Regions from separate parts of the Vibrio sp. 9-16B-A1 genome, predicted to be linked through region 1. Evidence: riboswitches for the same ligand, from Rfam matches in the RefSeq annotation. Region 1 holds a riboswitch; the other holds the start of a gene.
What was found. Region 1 has a riboswitch for thiamine pyrophosphate ahead of thiB (thiamine ABC transporter substrate binding subunit). Riboswitches for the same ligand answer to the same signal wherever they lie in the genome.
Positions count from the first base shown of each region.

Region 2: it holds a riboswitch for thiamine pyrophosphate, as region 1 does, so the genes downstream of both, thiD (bifunctional hydroxymethylpyrimidine kinase/phosphomethylpyrimidine kinase) here and thiB (thiamine ABC transporter substrate binding subunit) in region 1, are expected to answer to the same signal.

Region 1 covers NZ_JBSDZD010000008.1:75,241-84,833, reverse strand. Annotated here, with positions in the region: gene rapA (RNA polymerase-associated protein RapA) at 1-392, opposite strand, end outside; gene ACVB80_RS14140 (PhoH family protein) at 810-2,186, shown strand; gene thiQ (thiamine ABC transporter ATP-binding protein) at 2,330-3,040, opposite strand; gene thiP (thiamine/thiamine pyrophosphate ABC transporter permease ThiP) at 3,037-4,608, opposite strand; gene thiB (thiamine ABC transporter substrate binding subunit) at 4,667-5,659, opposite strand; TPP riboswitch at 5,694-5,790, opposite strand; gene ACVB80_RS14120 (flavin prenyltransferase UbiX) at 5,839-6,462, opposite strand; gene mpl (UDP-N-acetylmuramate:L-alanyl-gamma-D-glutamyl-meso-diaminopimelate ligase) at 6,622-7,977, opposite strand; gene fbp (class 1 fructose-bisphosphatase) at 8,284-9,306, shown strand; gene ACVB80_RS14105 (gamma-glutamylcyclotransferase family protein) at 9,364-9,593, opposite strand, start outside.
Region 2 covers NZ_JBSDZD010000004.1:170,954-180,546, forward strand. Annotated here, with positions in the region: gene ACVB80_RS08715 (hypothetical protein) at 1-343, opposite strand, end outside; gene ACVB80_RS08720 (DUF2058 domain-containing protein) at 497-1,018, opposite strand; gene ACVB80_RS08725 (ABC transporter ATP-binding protein) at 1,426-3,276, shown strand; gene ACVB80_RS08730 (MmcQ/YjbR family DNA-binding protein) at 3,343-3,699, opposite strand; gene ACVB80_RS08735 (ArsR/SmtB family transcription factor) at 3,731-4,027, opposite strand; gene ACVB80_RS08740 (permease) at 4,255-5,319, shown strand; gene ACVB80_RS08745 (GGDEF domain-containing protein) at 5,387-6,406, opposite strand; gene thiD (bifunctional hydroxymethylpyrimidine kinase/phosphomethylpyrimidine kinase) at 6,663-7,487, opposite strand; TPP riboswitch at 7,539-7,643, opposite strand; gene ACVB80_RS08755 (NAD(P)-dependent oxidoreductase) at 7,658-8,533, opposite strand; gene ACVB80_RS08760 (YebC/PmpR family DNA-binding transcriptional regulator) at 8,613-9,329, opposite strand; gene ACVB80_RS08765 (DUF3283 family protein) at 9,406-9,593, opposite strand, start outside.

The DNA of each region.
Region 1 (9,593 bases):
GCACGATAGCGCAGCACAAAGTTGTCCATACGGTCGATCTGACCGGCGAACAGCTTGTCCTGTGGCTTGTTAAAACGGATCTGATTCGACAGGAAAATCTCGCGCAGCAGGGTTTCTTCATCATTATCCTGACGGACACCCATGTAGGTCAGGATGCCATTGTCTTCCTGTACATCGGTCACTTTCAGCGACCAGCCTTCCTGCGCGTCGATCACATCACCGGCGTTAAAGGTCACTCGGGTTACCGGGGCATCGCTTCGCGCGTACACGCGGTTCTCTTCAGATGCTGCAAACATCAGGGTAACCGTACGGGCGTCCAGCGCAACTACCGTACCCAAACCCAAATCGCTTTCTGTATCACTAATCCAGCGTTGACCTAAAGCAAATGCCATGTGACTGAGTTCCTCTTAAACCAAAATTTACCGCGGTGCAGGGTAAGTATATTTGAAATACCTGAAAGGCGATTCTGCACCGCAAAAAAGGGCGCTAATCTTACTTGATGGCGTGATACAGGTCACGCCCAAAGCGGTGAAATTGACGCTTTTTTTTAACGCTCCCGCAAATGCCATAAAAGTGTAAAGAAGATGTGATCAAACTAATTCTAAACACCGAGAATTTACATATACTTGAGTTAAGTCTCTGTCTGTATGGCATACGGATTGCAGAGGCTTGGTATCTAAACGGGTTTGCAGTATGTCGCTGTTTAGAGGGAGCCTGATACCGGAAAGGTCTTCCGCGTGGTTAAACACGACCTCTGCTGACAAACGATGCTTGGCTAAGCATCCGCTGGCGCGGAAAAGGAGACGCTTATGGGCGATACCGACCGGAAATTGTTTGTGCTCGACACCAACATCCTGCTTCATGAACCTTTCGCTATCTATTCCTTCCAGGAACACGACGTGGTCATTCCGATGACCGTTTTAGAAGAACTCGACCGGATAAAAGACAGTAAACGGGATGTGGCCCGCGATGCGCGCGTGGCGATCCGGGCGCTGGAGAACATCTTTCACGATGCCACTCCGGATCAGATCTCCGAAGGGATTTCCCTCAACCGCAACGGAAAATCGAGCGGCACTCTGGCGATTCTGTCCGACTTCGGGCTGCAGGAGACCGTGCGGGCTTTCACCGACAAAGAGGGCGACAACCGGATCCTCAACGCGGTGATCTACCTTCAGAACACACGTTCACCACGTGAAGTAGTACTGGTGACCAAAGACATCAACATGCGTCTGCGCGCCAAAGGAGCCGGGGTCCGCTTTGTCGAGGATTACCGTACCGACCAGCTGATCGATGACGTTCAGTTCCTGACCAAAGGCTTCCACAAATATCAGGGCAATTTCTGGGATAATGTGGAAAAAGTCGAAAGCAAAACCCTTGGAGGGAAAACCTGGCACACCATCAGCCAGGGCCACCTTGAGCCCACCTACATCAACCAGTATCTGATCGATGACGACAGTGATTTTGCTGCCCGGGTGGAGGACAGTAACGGTGAAGCGGTCACGATTCGTGATATCGGCCTGGAGCGGATGCTGTGCCGCCAGGCGTGGGACATCCGGCCGAAAAACGTCTACCAGGGAATGGCTATGGACGCCCTGCTCGACCCGGATATCGATATGGTGATCCTGACCGGCGCGGCTGGTAGTGGTAAGACCATGCTTGCGATGGCGGCAGCACTGGAGATGACCATTGAGCGCGGTATGTTCGATAAGATCATCGTTACCCGAAACACCCCGGATATCGGTGAGTCCATCGGCTTCCTGCCTGGCAGCGAAGAAGAGAAAATGCTGCCGTGGCTGGCAGCGGTAACCGATACCCTGGAAGCGCTGCACAAAAACGACCACTGCACCGAAGGCTCGCTGAAGTACATCTGCGACAAAGCCAATATTCAGTTCAAGTCGATCAACTTTATGCGCGGCCGTTCGATCCAGAATGCGTTTGTGCTGCTCGATGAGTGCCAGAACCTGACCGCTTCACAGATCAAAACCATCATCACCCGCTGTGGTGAGGGTACCAAGATCGTCTGCTCAGGTAACCTGGCTCAGATCGACTCACCATACCTGACGCCGGTGACATCCGGGCTGACCTATATGGTGGAGCGGTTTAAGAACTTTGAAGGCAGTGCCAATGTGCACCTGAATGGCGTAGTGCGCAGCCGTCTGGCTGAGTTTGCGGAGGAGAATCTGTAAAAAGTACGGAGATCCAGCCGGGAGCCGCCAGGCAAACACGCATAAACCCATCCATGGGGCTTCACCGCGCCGTCCTGGCGCGGAGAGTTTGCCTGGCAACTCCCGGCTGCCTTTAGCCATTGAGCTTAATCTCGCAGGTACTTCTACCCGCCCGCTCTTACAAACGCGCTCAATTGAGGGTCACTGTGGTCCGGGCTGAGCGCTTCAATGCTTCCGCTCACCTTCACCCTGCCATCCGCCATAAACGCAAAACGATCCGCCACCGCCCTGGCATCGCTCAGGTGGTGAGTCACCATGACTACGCTGAGCTGCTTTTCCCGGGCCAGATTTTTGACCAGCCCCAGCATCTCTTCGCGGATCACCGGGTCGAGCGCTGAAAATGGCTCATCCAGCAGCCACAGCGAACACGACTGAACAAAACAGCGCGCCAATGCCGCCCGCTGCTTTTGACCACCGGAAACCTCTTCAGGCAGCCGGTCCAGCAAAGCGCCAATACCCACCAGCTCTGCCGCCTGCTCTGCCTGTTGCCACTGCTCTTTTGAAAGCTTCAGCCCCGGATGCAGCCCAAGAGCGATATTGTCTCTCAGGCTGAGATGGGCAAACAGATTATGCTCCTGAAACAGCATCGCCAGCGGACGCTGATAAGGCGCCAGCCCGTTCAGGCGCCGCGTGCCCGCATAAATATCTCCGCTGAGCGGTTCGATAAAACCGGCCACCAGCGCCAGCAGGGTCGATTTGCCCGCCCCGCTTGGCCCAAGCAGTGCCAGAATGTCACCACTGTCCACCTTAAGATCAAAGTTAAAGGCTTCATTTTGATAACGGTACAAAACATTATCGAGAGTCAGTTGAGTCACGCTTTGCGGCCTCCGGTTAACAGACGTTCAATCAGGGTAAAACTGCCTACAGAAAGGGCAAACAATACCAGAGAGACCACAGCGGCCGCCTCCATCTGGTAACTGCCCATCAGCTGAAACAGGTACAATGGCAGGGTTCGCAAATCCTGGCTGCCAAACAGGGCGATGGCACTGAGGTCGCCCATAGAGAGCATGAAACCCAGCGCCAGCGAGTGGCATATTGGCTTTTTCAGCGCCCGCCACTCGATCAGGCGAAGATGATTGAGCCCCCTGATCCCAAGGCTGGCGCTTAAAAACCGGTAGCGCTGCGCCAGGTGCAGCATCGGCTGGGCAAGGGCTTTGACCACATAGGGCAGTGCCATCAGGGCGTTAACCAGAACAACAACCACCACTCCGGTGCGGCTGATATCACCCCACTCCCGCAGCATCAGAAACAGACCGGTACTTAACACCAGCCCGGGCGTCACCAGGATCATGGTCGCCACCAGCTCGGTTTTATCAGCCCAGAATGCTTTGTCCGACAAACGCAGCGCCCGGCTGCTGAGCAGCACCGCAAAACCGCATCCCAGAGCCAGAACAGCGGCACACAGCGCAATCGACACAGAGGTCGCCAGCGCACGCCAGAATGCACCGCTGCCAAGCACGCTGCCAAGCTGGCTGTTCAGTCCGGCCAGCAACACCGCCGCCAGCGGCGGGAGCACCAGCAGAGCCGCGCCGCCTATCCAGCCCCAGTCCCACAGCAGGGTTTTAACGCAATCGCGGCTGTAATCCGGCGCCAGCGCCTGGCTGGCTGCGTCCGGCGGCAACGGACGGGCCAGCTTTTGTACCGCCAGCGCCAGCAGCGCACACAGCCCCATCTGCCACAATGCCAGCAGCGCACCGGCCTGCAGGTCAAAGTCGTATTTGATCGCCTGATAGATGGCCAGCTCAATGGTGGTCGATTTAGGCCCGCCCCCCAGCGCCATCACAGTGGCAAAACTGGTAAAGCAGAGCATAAACACCAGCCCGGCCACATGCGGAAGCTGCTGGCGCAGGCGCGGCCACTCCACAAAACGAAACTTCTGCCAGGCGCTCATCCCAAGATGCGCGGCCAGCTTGTGCTGCTCTGCAGGCACCGATTCCAGAGACTGAAGCAGCAGGCGCGCCGCATAAGGCAGGTTGAAAAACACATGTGCCAGCAGAATACCGCTCAGGCCGTAAATGGAGAGGTCCCAGTCAAACAGCCCGGCCAGCAGACCACTGTTGCCATAGATGGCCAGCAGGCCAAATACCCCCACCAACACCGGCAAAACCAGGGTTGAGGAGAAAAGTTTGAGCAGCAGCCCTTTGCCACGAAAGTGCCGCCGGGACAGGGCGTGGGCGACCGGCAGCGCAAAGCCGACGCTGAGCAGGGTTGAGAGCAGCGCCTGATAAAAACTGAACCGGGTTACATGCAGGTAGTAAGGGTCGCCAATCACCTGCGCCGGATTCAGCCCGGGTGCAAAGCGGATCAGGCTGGTCAGTGCCAGCCCGACCAGCAGCAGGATCGCCAGTACAACCACCAGCCCTGTTTTGGGTATCTTGCCCATATCTCACTCAAAAAAATGGCCATGCCTCCAGGGCATGGCCGGGATTGACTTTATCGGATCAGTTAACCAGCGCCGACTGCCATTCACGGATCCACGAACGGCGGTTTTTCGCCACTTCTTCCGGGCTGAACGCCAGTGCTTTTTGTGGCAGGGTCAGACTTTCAAAACCTTTAGGCTGAGCCACACCGGTCACCGGGTACATCCAGTTACCAGTAGGCATCGCACCCTGGAAGGCATCGCTCAGGATAAACTGCATAAAGCGCTCAGCCAGCTCAGGCTGCTGCGAAGAAGCTACTTTAGCGGCGACTTCCACCTGGGTGTAGTGACCTTCAGCAAAGTCCGCCGCGGCGTAGTTATCATCGCTCTCAGCGATCAGGTGATAAGCCGGCGAGGTGGTGTACGAAAGCACCATGTCCGACTCCCCTTTCAGGAACATAGAGTAAGCTTCGCTCCAGCCCTTGGTGACGGTCACGGTTTTCTTTGCCAGTTGCTGCCAGGCAGAAGACGCACCATCGCCATACACCGACTTCATCCACAGCATCAGGCCCTGACCCGGCGTAGACGTGCGCGGGTCCTGGTAGATCACTTTCAGGTCATCACGCTCTTCGATCAGCTCTTTCAGACTCGCCGGCGGGTTCGTCAGCTTCTGCTTGTTGTAAACAAACGCAAAATAGCCGTAGTCATAAGGTACAAAAGTCTTGTCCTGCCAGCCACCTGGCAGGGTCAGTTTAGCGGTGTCGACACTGTGCTCAGCCAGCAGGCCGGTTTTCTTTGCTTCGTCGATCAGGTTGTTATCCAGCCCCAGAACCACGTCCGCTTTGCTGTTCTTACCTTCAAGGCGCAGGCGGTTAAGAATGGAAACGCCATCATCCAGCGCCACCAGATTCAGGGTGCAGTCACACTCAGCTTCAAACGCTTTGGTTATAACCGGGCCCGGGCCCCAGTCAGCGGCAAAAGAGTCGTAGGTATAAACGGTCAGGGTTGGTTGGGCTGCCAGCGCAGCAGATGAGAATGCGGCAGCAATAGCTACCGGCAGCAGTGTTTTGTTCACTGTTCGCTCCTTGATAGGTGAGCGGCACAGGGGTTGAGATCAGTTACTCAATTCCTACGCCAGCATTATCTGGTTCAGGTCGACGGGTATTCTCTCAGCCACGCTCGTACGCGGCACCCCGTTGAGTTCAGACGCATTGTAACCTTATCTTCACAAAGCTGCTATATGCCGGGTTGATTTTAGCCGCGGCTGTCATAACCCCAGCGGGGGATAAGCGTGTTGTCGATACCGAGGTGATCCAGCACGCGCGCCACCATAAAATCGACCAGATCCTCAACCGACTTCGGCTGATGATAAAAACCCGGGGACGCCGGCATAATGGTCACCCCCATCTGAGAGAGCTTGTGCATATTCTCAAGATGCAGAGTGGAAAGCGGGGTTTCGCGCACCACCAGAATAAGCTGGCCGCGCTCTTTGAGCACCACATCTGCCGCCCGTTCAGTCAGATTGTCCGACATGCCGTGGGCGATCGCCGCTACGCTGCCGGCACTGCACGGGCAGACCACCATCTGTTTTGGCGCAGCCGAGCCAGAAGCGACCGGTGAGAACCAGTCCTCTTTGCCACAAACCGTCAGCCTGTCCGCTTCACAGCCAAGGTGCTCCACCAGGGCTTTTTTAGCCGCGTCCGGCCCGGCCGGCAGTTTCAGGCCGTGCTCGGTCGCCAACACCACCCGCGCGGCCGATGAGATAAGCAGGTAAACCTGGTACTCTGCTGCCAGCAGGGTCTGCAGCAGCTTAAGACCATAAGGGGCACCGGAGGCACCGGTCCAGGCAAGGGTGATGGATTTGTTTTTATCTTTCATAGTTCAACTTTTTGGTGGAGACAGTGATCCTGGGTCCTGGGTCCTGGGTCCTGGGTCCTGGGTCCTGGGTCCTGGGTCCTGGGTCCTGGGAGGAGCATATTCGACTCACTCCACACTGCCTCTCTTTTCCGGAGTCTGATCTCTATTTTCGCGCTTAACTCAGCGATTAGCCAGCTGGTCCAGGATTTTCTGGTGAATACCGCCGAATCCTCCATTGCTCATCACCAGGATCTTATCGCCTGCGCGGGCACTCTCTGTCACCCTGCTGACCAAACGGTCCAGGTCGTGCTCATGGTGTGCGGTTTGCAGGCAGCGGTCGGTCACTTCGCTCACTTCCCACTGAATGTTGTCGGGCTGGAACATAAACACTTCATCAGCCTGACTGAGGGCACCAGCCAAATCGTCCTTATGAACGCCCAGCTTCATGGTGCTGGAGCGGGGTTCCAGTACCGCAAGAATGCGGTCGTTGCCCACTTTGTCTCTCAGCCCCTGCAGCGTCAGCCTGATCGCGGTTGGGTGATGGGCAAAATCATCGTAGAGCTCAATGTCGTTCACTGAACCTTTGTGCTCCAGACGGCGTTTGGTGTTGATAAACCGGCCCAGGGCTTCACAGGCCAGATCCGGGGTCACACCAACATGGCGGGCAGCCGCCACCGCCATCAGCGCATTGCTGACGTTGTGCTCTCCGACCAGATCCCATTGCACCCGGCCCACGACTTCGCCTTTGAACGAAACGTCAAAGTCACTGCCATCGCGCTGATGTTTATGCGCCTGCCAGTCACCACGGCCATTGACCAGCTCTTTCTCCGTCCAGCAGCCGCGCTCCAGCACGTCATGCAGGGCTTCATCCTGCTCAGGAACCAGCAACCGGCCGTTACCCGGCACGGTACGCACAAGGTGATGGAACTGGCGCTTAATCGCTTCCAGATCGTCAAAGATATCGGCGTGGTCAAACTCCAGATTGTTCAGCACCAGAGTGCGCGGATGGTAGTGAACAAACTTAGATCGCTTGTCGAAAAAAGCACTGTCATATTCATCGGCTTCGACCACAAAGAACATACTCTCACCCAGCCGGGCGGAGATGCCAAAGTTGCCCAGAACGCCACCAACCAGAAAGCCTGGCTGATAGCCGCAATCCTCTAAAATCCACGCCAGCATACTGGAAGTAGTCGTCTTGCCGTGAGTACCTGCGACTGCCAAAACCCAGCGGTCATGCAGCAGGTGATCCTGCAGCCACTGAGGGCCGGATGTGTATCTCAGGTTGTGGTTCAGCACGTGCTCAACGCACGGATTTCCCCGGCTCATGGCGTTACCAACCACCACCAGGTCTGGCTCCGGCTTCAGCTGAGCCGGATCAAATCCCTGGATGATCTCAATCCCCTGCTCTTCCAGCATGGTGCTCATCGGCGGGTAGACATTAGCGTCACTGCCGGTCACTTTGTGTCCGAGCTGACGGGCCAGCATGGCAATCCCGCCCATAAATGTGCCACAGATACCGAGAATATGAATATGCATAAAAAGACGTCCTGTTTGCTCACCGAAGCGACAGCTTGCGGCGTTATTGAGTGGCATATCACTGCCTGCGAAAACCGGCCGGAGAAGCCGAAACACCCCGTTAACAACTGAGTTACTTCATTACCATTAAAAAGATCAGGGCGATACAATATGAGAACTGACGAATAACCCAAAGAAGGTTATCGCAATGTAACTGACACAACTTTCGCCTGGCTGTGGAACTGTGCTTATCTTGGCTAAAACCCCCTCCCCATTCAAGTGAGTTACGTCAGAATAACCCCCAACATCTGTTAAAAAGGAAAAAAGATGTCTGAAATTCGTACCTTAGGTGAGTTTATCGTCGAGAAACAGCATGATTTCCCCCATGCCAGCGGCGAACTTTCCTCTCTGCTCGGTTCGATTAAACTGGCTGCTAAAATTGTTAACCGCGAAATCAACAAAGCTGGCCTGGTGGATATTGCCGGTGCAGTTGGCTCAGAAAACGTTCAGGGCGAAGCCCAGCAAAAGCTGGATGTCTATGCCAATGACAAATTTAAGGCTGCACTGGAGGCCCGCGACCAGGTATGTGGCGTCGCCAGTGAAGAAGAAGACGAAGCGGTGGTGTTCAATAAAGAGCTGAACAAAAACGCCAAATACGTGGTGTTGATGGATCCACTGGATGGTTCTTCGAACATAGACGTAAACGTTTCCGTTGGTACCATCTTCTCCATCTACCGCCGGGTATCCCCGATTGGCACCACCCCGACCGAAGAAGACTTCCTTCAGCCGGGTAACAAGCAGGTCGCAGCGGGTTACATCATCTACGGTTCTTCGACCATGCTGGTATACACCACGGGTAAAGGCGTACACGGCTTTACCTACGACCCGTCCCTTGGTGTGTTCTGCCTGTCTCACGAAAGCATGCAGACCCCGGAAGATGGCCGTATCTACTCGATCAACGAAGGTAACTACATCAAGTTCCCGACCGGTGTGAAGAAGTACATCAAGTACTGCCAGGAGAGTGTGCCGGAAAAAGGCCGCCCATATACTTCACGTTATATCGGTTCGCTGGTGTCGGATTTCCACCGCAACCTGCTTCACGGCGGCATCTACCTCTACCCGAGCACCGAAGCCTACCCTAATGGTAAGCTGCGCCTGCTGTATGAGTGCAACCCAATGGCATTCCTGATTGAGCAGGCAGGCGGTATGGCCTCAGACGGTGCGCGCCGGATCATGGATATTGAACCGACCGAACTGCACCAGCGGGTGCCATTCTTCGTCGGCTCAAAAAATATGGTGCGCAAAGTCGAATCCTTTCTTGAGTTCTACCGGGATATGGACCGCCAGTAAGGAAGAATAAAAAAACAGCCGGGAGTTCCCGGCTGTTTTTGTTTGAATCTTAAGAGGTTAAAAACGCTGACACCAGTCACCGGAATCGATTCGTTCAGAAAGCTTACTGCCATCCTGGTACAGGTAAATCCAGGCTTCACCGTAAGGGGTATCGATCTTCTCCCGGCGATACTCGTAAGGTACGTCTTCCAGATGATCGAGCCGGACCAGGGTTTGTGGGGTAATACGGTAGATCTCCCCACACACTTCCTGCTGACCTTCAGACAATCCGGGATAGCTCCCCAGAT
Region 2 (9,593 bases), on a different contig from region 1:
GGATTAACTTGGTATCATAGCTGTCGATCAGCTCATTGGGATTGAGCCGAAGCCGCACTCTCACCCGGACTTCATTAAGGGCTTTAACGTGCTCTGCAAACAGCGCGTCAGACTCAGCAGGTGGCTTGTTGTGTACGCTGTAATAATGCTCAGAGGCCAGCGCGCAGAACAGCGCCACCTCCTCGCGAAATGCCTGCCGCCAGCGCCCACGCTCGTGGATCAGGTTAGCCAGCATCAGGCGCTGACGCACCAGGCGACTGACAATAAAACCGGTCACCACAATGACCACCAGCACGCCGGCCATAATCCACAGCTCCTGGGCCAACATAAACCATTCGCTCATAACTCCCCCCAACAGCATTAAGCTCATGGTTTAAGTATATGACATATCAGGGAGTTAACCTGGTTTGATTGGCTCCGGGCTGACTGCCCAAGGCTGACTGCCCAAGGCTGGTGACCCCGGGCAGGTTGCCCGGGACTGGTTAGTTAATGTGGATTACCACATCAGATCATCAGGTACCACGAACTCTGCATACGGGTCGTCTTCTGCCAGTGCTTCTTCAGAAGAAGAGTTGTTCTCGATGATGGTCTCTTCGTCGCGCGCGGCAATCTTGTACGCCACAGATGACGGGATCACAGCGTAGCCGTCCTCTATGCGGGCGACAGACAGCACGCCTTTACTCAGCTGGTCACGCACCTCAGAAGTCACATAGATGCCCTTAACAAGGGTGCCGTCGGTAAAGTTGTACTTGATGTCACCGTTCTTAAGATCGATGCGGTTCATCTCAATCAGCTGCTTCACCTGAGCTTTGAGCTCTTTGCTCAGCTTTTCTGCTTCACGCTGTTTGTTCAGCTCAATATCGCGCTGGCGCTGCGCTTCTTTGTTCTCTTCAACGGCCTGTTTGGCTTCACGGGCCTGAACACGTGATTTCTTGGAGCCTTTTTTGGCTTTCTTCAGTTTCTTTTCATTCACCAGGCCAGCTTTCAGCAGCTGTTCCTGCAGGCTTAGTTTTGACATTTTCTATCCGGTTGTAATTGGGTTAGCGTTTGCGGGATGGCGCTAAGTCTACCATAAAGCAGATAAATTACGCCCGGGCCGAATCCCGTAAAAACGGACAAAACCGTATCCCGGCACACTCCCTGACGGTGGTCTGTCTGGTTTGTTTTGACGCACAAGAGCAAAAACTCCCCGCCTCTGTCGCAGCAATAATAATCTGCTGCTATTTCTTTTTATCATCTCATTACATTCTGCAGACTTTGCGGTAGGCTATGCAATTAGCTCACATTGCAACCAATTGAACAGTTGATGCGCTGAACAGTGGACGTGAGCTGACAGTCCGGCTTATCACCTTTTCCTCACTCTTTCGCACCCACCGTCACCCGATAAGCCGGGCAAAATAATGATAAGAAAACGAAAGGATTTATATGTTTAAGAAGTTTGAAAGCTTTACCCGGGCCTTCCCCGGGGAAGAGCCTCAGCAACCCCCCAAAGGGATACTGGCGTTCTGTCGTCACTATACCCGCGGCTTTGAAAAGCCGCTGCTGGTGATGGCACTGCTGAGTACTACGGTGGCGATCATCGAAGTGTCCCTGTTCGGATTTATGGGCCAGCTGGTGGACTGGCTGGCACAGAGCAATCCGGACACCTTCTGGCAGGACAACCGCAGCACGCTTATCGGTGTGGGTATTTTGCTGCTGGTCGTGATGCCCATACTCGTCACGGTTTACTCACTGGTGGTGCATCAGTCGCTGCTGGGTAACTACCCGATGTCTATCCGCTGGCTGGCGCACCGTTACCTGCTCAAGCAGAGCGTTTCCTTCTATCAGGACGACTTCGCCGGACGCGTGGCGACCAAGGTGATGCAGACCTCGCTGGCGGTACGGGAAACCGTAATGAAGACCTTTGACGTTTTTGTTTACGTTTCGGTGTACTTTACCTCCATGCTGGTGATCCTGGCTCAGGCGGATATCCGGCTGATGATCCCTATGGTCGCCTGGCTGGCCGCCTACGTGGGCATTCAGGTCTACTTTGTGCCTAAGCTGAAAAAGGTCGCCTCTGAGCAGGCCGACGCCCGCTCAACCATGACCGGCCGTATCGTCGACAGCTACACCAACATCACCACGGTGAAGCTGTTTGCCCACAGCCAGCGTGAACTGGAGTACGCCGAAGAAGGGATGGAAGAGTTCCTCGATACGGTCAAACGTCAGATGCGTCTGGTGACAGGCTTTGATGTGTGCGTTGAAATCGCCAACTACGTGCTGGTGTTCTCTGTCGCGGCGATCTCCATCTACCTCTGGTCGGTCAGCGCTATCACCATCGGTGCTATCGCGATCGCCATCAGTCTGGCGCTGCGTATCAACGGCATGTCAATGTGGATCATGTGGGAAGTCGGCGCCCTGTTTGAAAACATGGGTACCGTGGTCGACGGAATAGAGACCCTCTCCAAACCGGTGGCTATCCAGGACAAAAAAGACGCCAAGCCGATTGAAGTTACCCGGGGTGGTATCGAGTTTAATAACGTCAGCTTCCACTACGGTGAGAAAGATAAAGGGGTACTCAGCCACCTGAATCTCAATATCAAACCGGGTGAGAAAGTGGGCCTGGTCGGCCGCTCCGGTGCGGGAAAATCGACCCTGGTGAACCTGCTGCTGCGCTTCCACGATGTGGAAGAGGGCGCGATCCTGATAGATGGTCAGAACATCTCTGACGTCACCCAGGACTCGCTGCGCGGCGCTATCGGCATGGTGACCCAGGATACCTCACTGCTGCACCGCTCGATCCGTGACAATATCCTCTACGGCAATCCGGACGCCGGTGAAGATGCTCTGCTGCGGGCAACAAAGCAGGCGCACGCCCATGAGTTTATCGAATCCCTGACCGACCCGCACGGCAACGGCGGTTATGACGCTCAGGTCGGTGAGCGTGGCGTGAAACTCTCCGGCGGCCAGCGCCAGCGTATTGCTATCTCGCGGGTACTGCTGAAAGACGCGCCGCTGCTGGTGCTCGATGAAGCAACCTCAGCGCTCGACTCGGAAGTGGAAGCGGCGATTCAGGAGAGTCTCAATGAGCTGATGCAGGGCAAGACGGTGATCGCCATCGCTCACCGCCTGTCGACCATCGCGGCGATGGACCGGCTGATCGTGCTTGACCAGGGACAGGTTGTGGAACAGGGCACCCACCAGCAACTGGTACAAAGCGGCGGGATCTACTCCCAGCTGTGGGCCCACCAGACCGGTGGTTTTATCGGCGAAGACATTACCAACGGCGCGGCGTAAACCGCACCGGATACAACAAGGGGCTCATACGAGCCCCTTTATTTGTTCTGCTTCTGTTCTGCTGCTCTACTTCTGCTGCAGCGCTTCCCGGTCTGCTTTCCTCAGCCCGGAAACCACCAGCTTATAGGAACCTTCCATCAACCCACTCAGCATCGTTTCATCAAGCTCGCCATCGAGCGAGATAGTGACCCAGTGCTTTTTGTTCATATAGTAACCCGGGATCACTGAATCAAACTCTTCGATCAGGGTTTCCACTTCGGCTGGTGGGGCTTTCAGGGTGACCCGTGCCGGCTCATCGAGCTGAGAGACCAGGGCATACATTTTACCCATCACTTTAAACACTTTCGCTTCCGGTCCGAACGGGAAACTGGCCTCCGCGCCGTTAAACAGACCGAGCGCCGCTTCTGCTTTGTCTTTATCCATAACTGTTCATCCTTTGAGCAACAGAGACAGCTTAACAGGTCTGCTCATCAGCGCAGCATTCATCCTGCAGAAATCCGATCACCTGCTCAAGCTGCTCATAGCAGGCCACACAAAACAGGGTCCGCCCTTCCCTGCGCTGAGTCAGCAAACCCGCCGATGCCAGACTGGAGATATGGTGAGACAGAGTGGAGCCCGGGATCGCCAGCTGCTCCTGAATCCCACCAACCGCAATACCCTGGTGGCCCGCTTTCACCACCACTTTAAAAATAGCCAGCCGGGTCGGATGGCCCAGTTCTTTCAATGCTTTAGCAACGATTTCTATATCCACCGATACACACCTGGTTTTATTCGAAATTTATCGAAATATAGCAGCTCAGCGCAGAAAATGCAGCCCTGCGTTCCTTCCTCCTCCCCAGCCTGGCTTTGAAAATTTTTTTCTTTAAAAATCATCGCGATCACTTTTATTTCGATATTTATCGAAATATTTCCCTTGACCATTTTCACCTCATTTCTATAATTCTCGAAATATAGAAGTTATCCAATACCGGAGTTTTTATGAATCAAGAGTTGCTCAACATGGGTCGCGAGGCCCTGGATATGTTTGTCTTTCTGGCGGCCGAACTGACGGTGCTGTTTCTGGTAATCAGTTATCTGGTGGGGGTACTGCAAAGCTACCTGACCCCGGAGAAGATCCAGTCGATCCTGAGTTCACAAAACGGACGCGGCTATGTGATCGCAGCGCTGCTGGGCTCGATCACCCCGTTCTGCTCCTGCTCCACTATCCCTTTCCTCAAAGGACTTTTAAGGGCGAGAGCCGGGTTTGGGCCTATGCTGGTGTTTTTGTTCGCCAGCCCGCTGCTGAACCCGGTGATCATTGGTCTGTTTGTGGTGACCTTTGGCTGGCAGGTGGCGCTGTTCTATTTTGGTATCGCCATGACTGTATCTGTCGTGGCAGGCTACGTGCTTGAACAGCTTGGCTTTGAGCGTTATGTAAAAGAAGAGGCCTATCAGGACGCAGGGTCATCAGCCTGCTCTGCGACCAGCTGCGCTCCGGCAAAACCGGCAGCCAGCCAGTGCTGCACCACGGCAAAGCCGGAACCACAAAGCAGCTGCTCAGCGGCTGACAAGGATTCAGCGGCAGAACAACCGGCCAGCGTAAACTGCTGCTCATCAGATGGTACCGCTGCGATGACACTGACCAAAAGCGAACCAAACCGCTGGGTCACTATCTGGCACAGTACCTGGAAAGATTTTAAGCAGGTTCTGCCCTACCTGATGCTCGGCATCGCTATTGGTTCGTTTATCTACGGCTTTATCCCGACTGAGCTTATCAGCCAGTACGCAGGCGCTGATAAGTGGTATGCGATCCCATTGGCCGCGGTGATCGGTATTCCGCTCTATATCCGCGCAGAAGCAGTGATCCCGCTCAGTGCCGCGCTGGTACAAAAAGGTATGGCGCTGGGCTCGGTGATGGCGCTGATCATCGGCAGTGCCGGGGCGAGTCTGACCGAAGTGATCCTGCTGAAATCGCTGTTTAAGACGCCAATGATCGCAGCGTTTCTCAGTGTGATACTGGGCATGGCGGTCAGTGCGGGCTGGCTTTACACCCTGCTGTTCTGAGAATAACTGTCCTGATGATAAAAAAGCGCCGGCCACTGAGGCCGGCGCTTTTTTATGAAGATAACCGCTAAACCGGAAGTACCCGGTTACGTCCCAGACGTTTGGCTTCGTAGAGCTGGATGTCTGAACGGTCCACGAGATCATGCGGGGTTTCCCCCGGCTGATACTCAGCCACACCGAATGAAGCGGTGACAGATTTCACCATCTTGCCGCTGCGTTTATCACGAATGGTCAGTTTTTCCAGGCTGGTACGCACTGATTCAGCAAAACGAATCGCGCTGCGCAGTGCTTTAGCCGGAACGATGTAAGCGAACTCTTCACCACCGAAACGATAAGCAGCGATACCATCACGGCAGGAGGTCTGCAGACGTTTGGCAATCGACTTAATCACCATATCGCCAAACAGGTGGCCGTACTGGTCGTTGTAAGATTTGAAGTGATCGATGTCGAGCAGTATTACACAGAACTGCTCACCCGCGCTGCAGTAAGCTTCGATATCTTTATCAAAGGCGCGGCGGTTCATCAGGCTGGAGAGGCCGTCAAACAGCGAATCCTGCTGTACTTTAGCCAGCTGATCTTTGAGCTGTTCGATCTCGCTGCTGGCGACATTGAGCTGATTGTTGAGAAACTGAGTGGTATGGCGGATGTCTTTGGACTCCACCAGCAGATCCCGCACGAGCCCCATGACTTCATCAAACGAAAGGCCTTCATCTTCCATCCGTTCAAGGCTGCTGAAACTCTTATCAATCTGGGTCTGAAAAGCACTGGTGTTGTTCAGGGTGTCGGACATCGAGTGAGAAACTTCACTCAAAAGACGCTCCAGACTCTGGCGCATGTGCGCCACATCGGTCTCTGTCTTTTGCGCCACGTACGTGCGGTACAGAGCCTGACTCTGGGCAGACGGACACACCCCATACTGATCAATGACCTCTTCCAGATCCCGGTTGAGCTCCGGCAGGGTGTTGTCGACGTAAGTATACCAAAGCGCGTAATTACTCGGCGTTGTCGGAACCTGATTCTTGATCATCAGAGGAACCGCCTTACGCAAATTTTCCGTAGCCTTCTGAAATTCTTCTTTTTTACTCATTTATTTTCTCAAACGTTCAGCGATGGACGCGGCTATCTTTAAAAATAGCTGAAATTTCCCTGCGATGAGACATCAATCGCAGCAAATTTTACTGACATTCCCATTCTAAAATCAATCGATGCCAAGTTCGACCAAAAATTAGAGATTTACAGTGTAAATATTGCGCGGCTCACCCTCTGTAGCTCAGGTAACATCCTGCGCCGGCCCTGAGCTGATACAAACCGCAATGAGCCAGAAACGAAAGAGCTTGTCTCTGCTACTGGTGTCCCGGATAAAAATGGTGAACCGGACCGTGGCCATTGCCGACCTGCAGCTCATCGGCGTGTGTGAGTGCCAGGGTGAGATAGGATTTTGCCATCGCCACCGCATCAGCAAGCGCCCTGCCCTTTGCAAGATATGAAGCAATGGCAGCAGACAGGGTACAGCCAGTGCCGTGGGTATTGCGGGTCACGACTCTTTGCGCCGAAAAGCGCCGGGTTTCACCGTCCTGAAGCAGCAGATCACAGCTGTCCGCTTCGTTCTCCAGGTGCCCGCCCTTAAGCAGGATGGCACCACAATCCAGGACGCGCAGCGCGGTCAGCATCGCTTCCATCTGCGCCTGATTTTGAGGAATGGGCAGCCTTGTCAGTACCGCGCTCTCAGGCAGGTTGGGCGTGATCAGGTCAGCCAGTGGCAACAGATGCTGTTTGAGTGAGTCCACTGCCCCACTCTCAAGCAGCAGATCGCCGCTGGTGGCCACCATCACAGGATCCACTACTACAAAATCCGGCTGGTACTGACGAATTTTGTCCGCCACCACCCGAATGATTTCCGCGTCTGCCAGCATGCCCACTTTCACCGCTTTTACGTTGAGATCGCCAAACACCGCATCGAGCTGATGAGCCACATGAAGCGCAGGAATGGGAAAAACGGCGCTGACGCCAAGGGTATTCTGGGCGGTTATCGCGGTGATTACCGAGCAGGCATAACCGCCAGTGGCAGAGATGGCCTTGATATCGGCCTGGATACCGGCGCCGCCACCGCTGTCTGAGCCGGCAATGGTCAGGACGACTGGAGTAACAATGGAAGTTGGATGAGTCATATACGCTCCTGTAAAGGACGTACAGGAACCGGCGCCCACGGCCTGGAGGCACCGGTGCGCAAGATAGTTCCCTACGTCAGTGTTAACTGAATCAGGTTCTGCGGGTCCCGCAATGCGATCTCAGCCTGCACAATGCAGGCACCCCGACTATTTCGCAGCTCAGTTTACACTTAGCGGCTGGCTTTGGCACGTACCGCTTTAATGAGCACCGAGGTATCCATGCGCCCTTCTCCCTGTGCAGAAAGGGCTTTGTAATCTTCAATGGTGGTTTCGGTGACCGGAAGACTCAGGCCCTGACGCCTGGCTTCGTCCAGGCAAAAGCCGAGGTCTTTGATCATCCAGTCGATGGCAAAGCCAAAATCAAACTCATTATTAGCCATGGTTTCAGCTCGGTTTTCCATCTGCCATGAACCGGCCGCGCCATTTTTAAGGCAGGCCACCAGCGCAGGAATATCCAGACCGGCTTTTTCCGCCAGCAGCAGGCCTTCAGAAAGCCCGTTAAGAATGCCGCCAATACAGATCTGATTGACCATTTTGGCACGCTGCCCCTGCCCTGCTTTACCCATCAGTACCGCAGAGCGGCCATAAGCATCAAACACCGGCTTAAGCTCATCAAACAGCGCCTGATCTCCGCCGCACATAATCGTAAGCACGCCGTTTTCTGCGCCAGCCTGGCCTCCGGATACCGGTGCATCCATAAAGCGCACCCCGGCCTTCTCTGCGGCCTCTGAGAGCTCTTCTGCCAGCAATGCAGAGGTCGTGGTATGGTCGACCAGAACCGACCCCGCTTTCATCGCAGAGAGCGCGCCTGAGTCCGGGTTGGTCATCTGGCGCACGTCATCATCGTTGCCCACGCAGGTCAGCACCACGTCCGCCTCTTTAACACATTCGGCCACGCTGGTGGCCATCTGCCCACCATACTGCGCAGCCCAGCGCTCCGCTTTTTCAGTGGTGCGGTTAAATACCGTCACTTCAAATCCGGCTTTTTGCAGGTGACCGGCCATCGGATAGCCCATCACCCCAAGTCCGATAAAACTGACTTTCATAAACTTCTCCCTGTTCTCTGTTGTTCTTATAGGTATAAAAAAACCGGGCCATATCAAGCCCGGTTTTTCAATTCAGCAATTACAGCTCAGCGTTGTGGTAAACCTGCTGAACATCATCACAGTCATCCAGAAGATCCAGGAATTTCTGGAACTTCTCAGCGTCGTCGCCGGTTACCGGAGTGTGGTTCTGAGGAACGAAAGTGATCTCTTCCACGTCCAGGGTTACGTCCGGCATCTGGCTGTTCAGAGCAGTTTTCGCTTTGAAGAACTCAGTGTGCGGAGCGAATACGGTCATTACACCGTCTTCCAGCTCGATGTCAGTCACGTCTACGTCTTCCATCATCAGCATTTCCAGTACGGCTTCTTCGTCGTCGCCTTTAAACTGGAATACTGCCTGGTGGTCAAACATGTGCGAAACCGCACCCGGGCTGCCGATTTTCGCGCCGGTCTTCACAAAGCACTGGCGAACATCCTGGAAAGTACGGTTGCCGTTGTCAGTCAGACAGTCAACGATAACGCTCGCGCCACCCGGGCCAAAACCTTCGTAGCGTGCTGGCTGGTAGTCTTCGCCGCCGCCGCCGGTCGCTTTGTCCAGCGCTTTGTCGATTACGTGAGCCGGTACCTGGTCTTTCTTCGCTTTTGCGATCAGGTGTTTCAGAGACAGGTTAGTATCCGGGTCTGCACCGCCGTTCTTGGCTGCTACATAAATCTCTTTGCCATATTTGGAATAAACTTTAATTTTTGCGCCTTGGGTTTTCGCCATAGAGGCTTTGCGCACTTCAAAACTTCTTCCCATCGGGATGTTCTCTCTGCTTCAGTTAACGCGAATCATGACACGGCCGGGCCCGCTTTTCTTTGCCCGCCGAGGGTGATCAGGCTACGCCCATCACCTGCTTATATTTTTGTACCGACTGCTCAAACCACGCCCGGTGTGTGTCGTCAATCAGCGTAGCCAGGTGATCGGAAAGTACTTCCGGACCGGCCTGAGCCTGCTTGATCTTCCACACCAAAAACGATGCCTGCTTATCGATCTCGATACGAAGCTTCTCTTCGGCGGGCA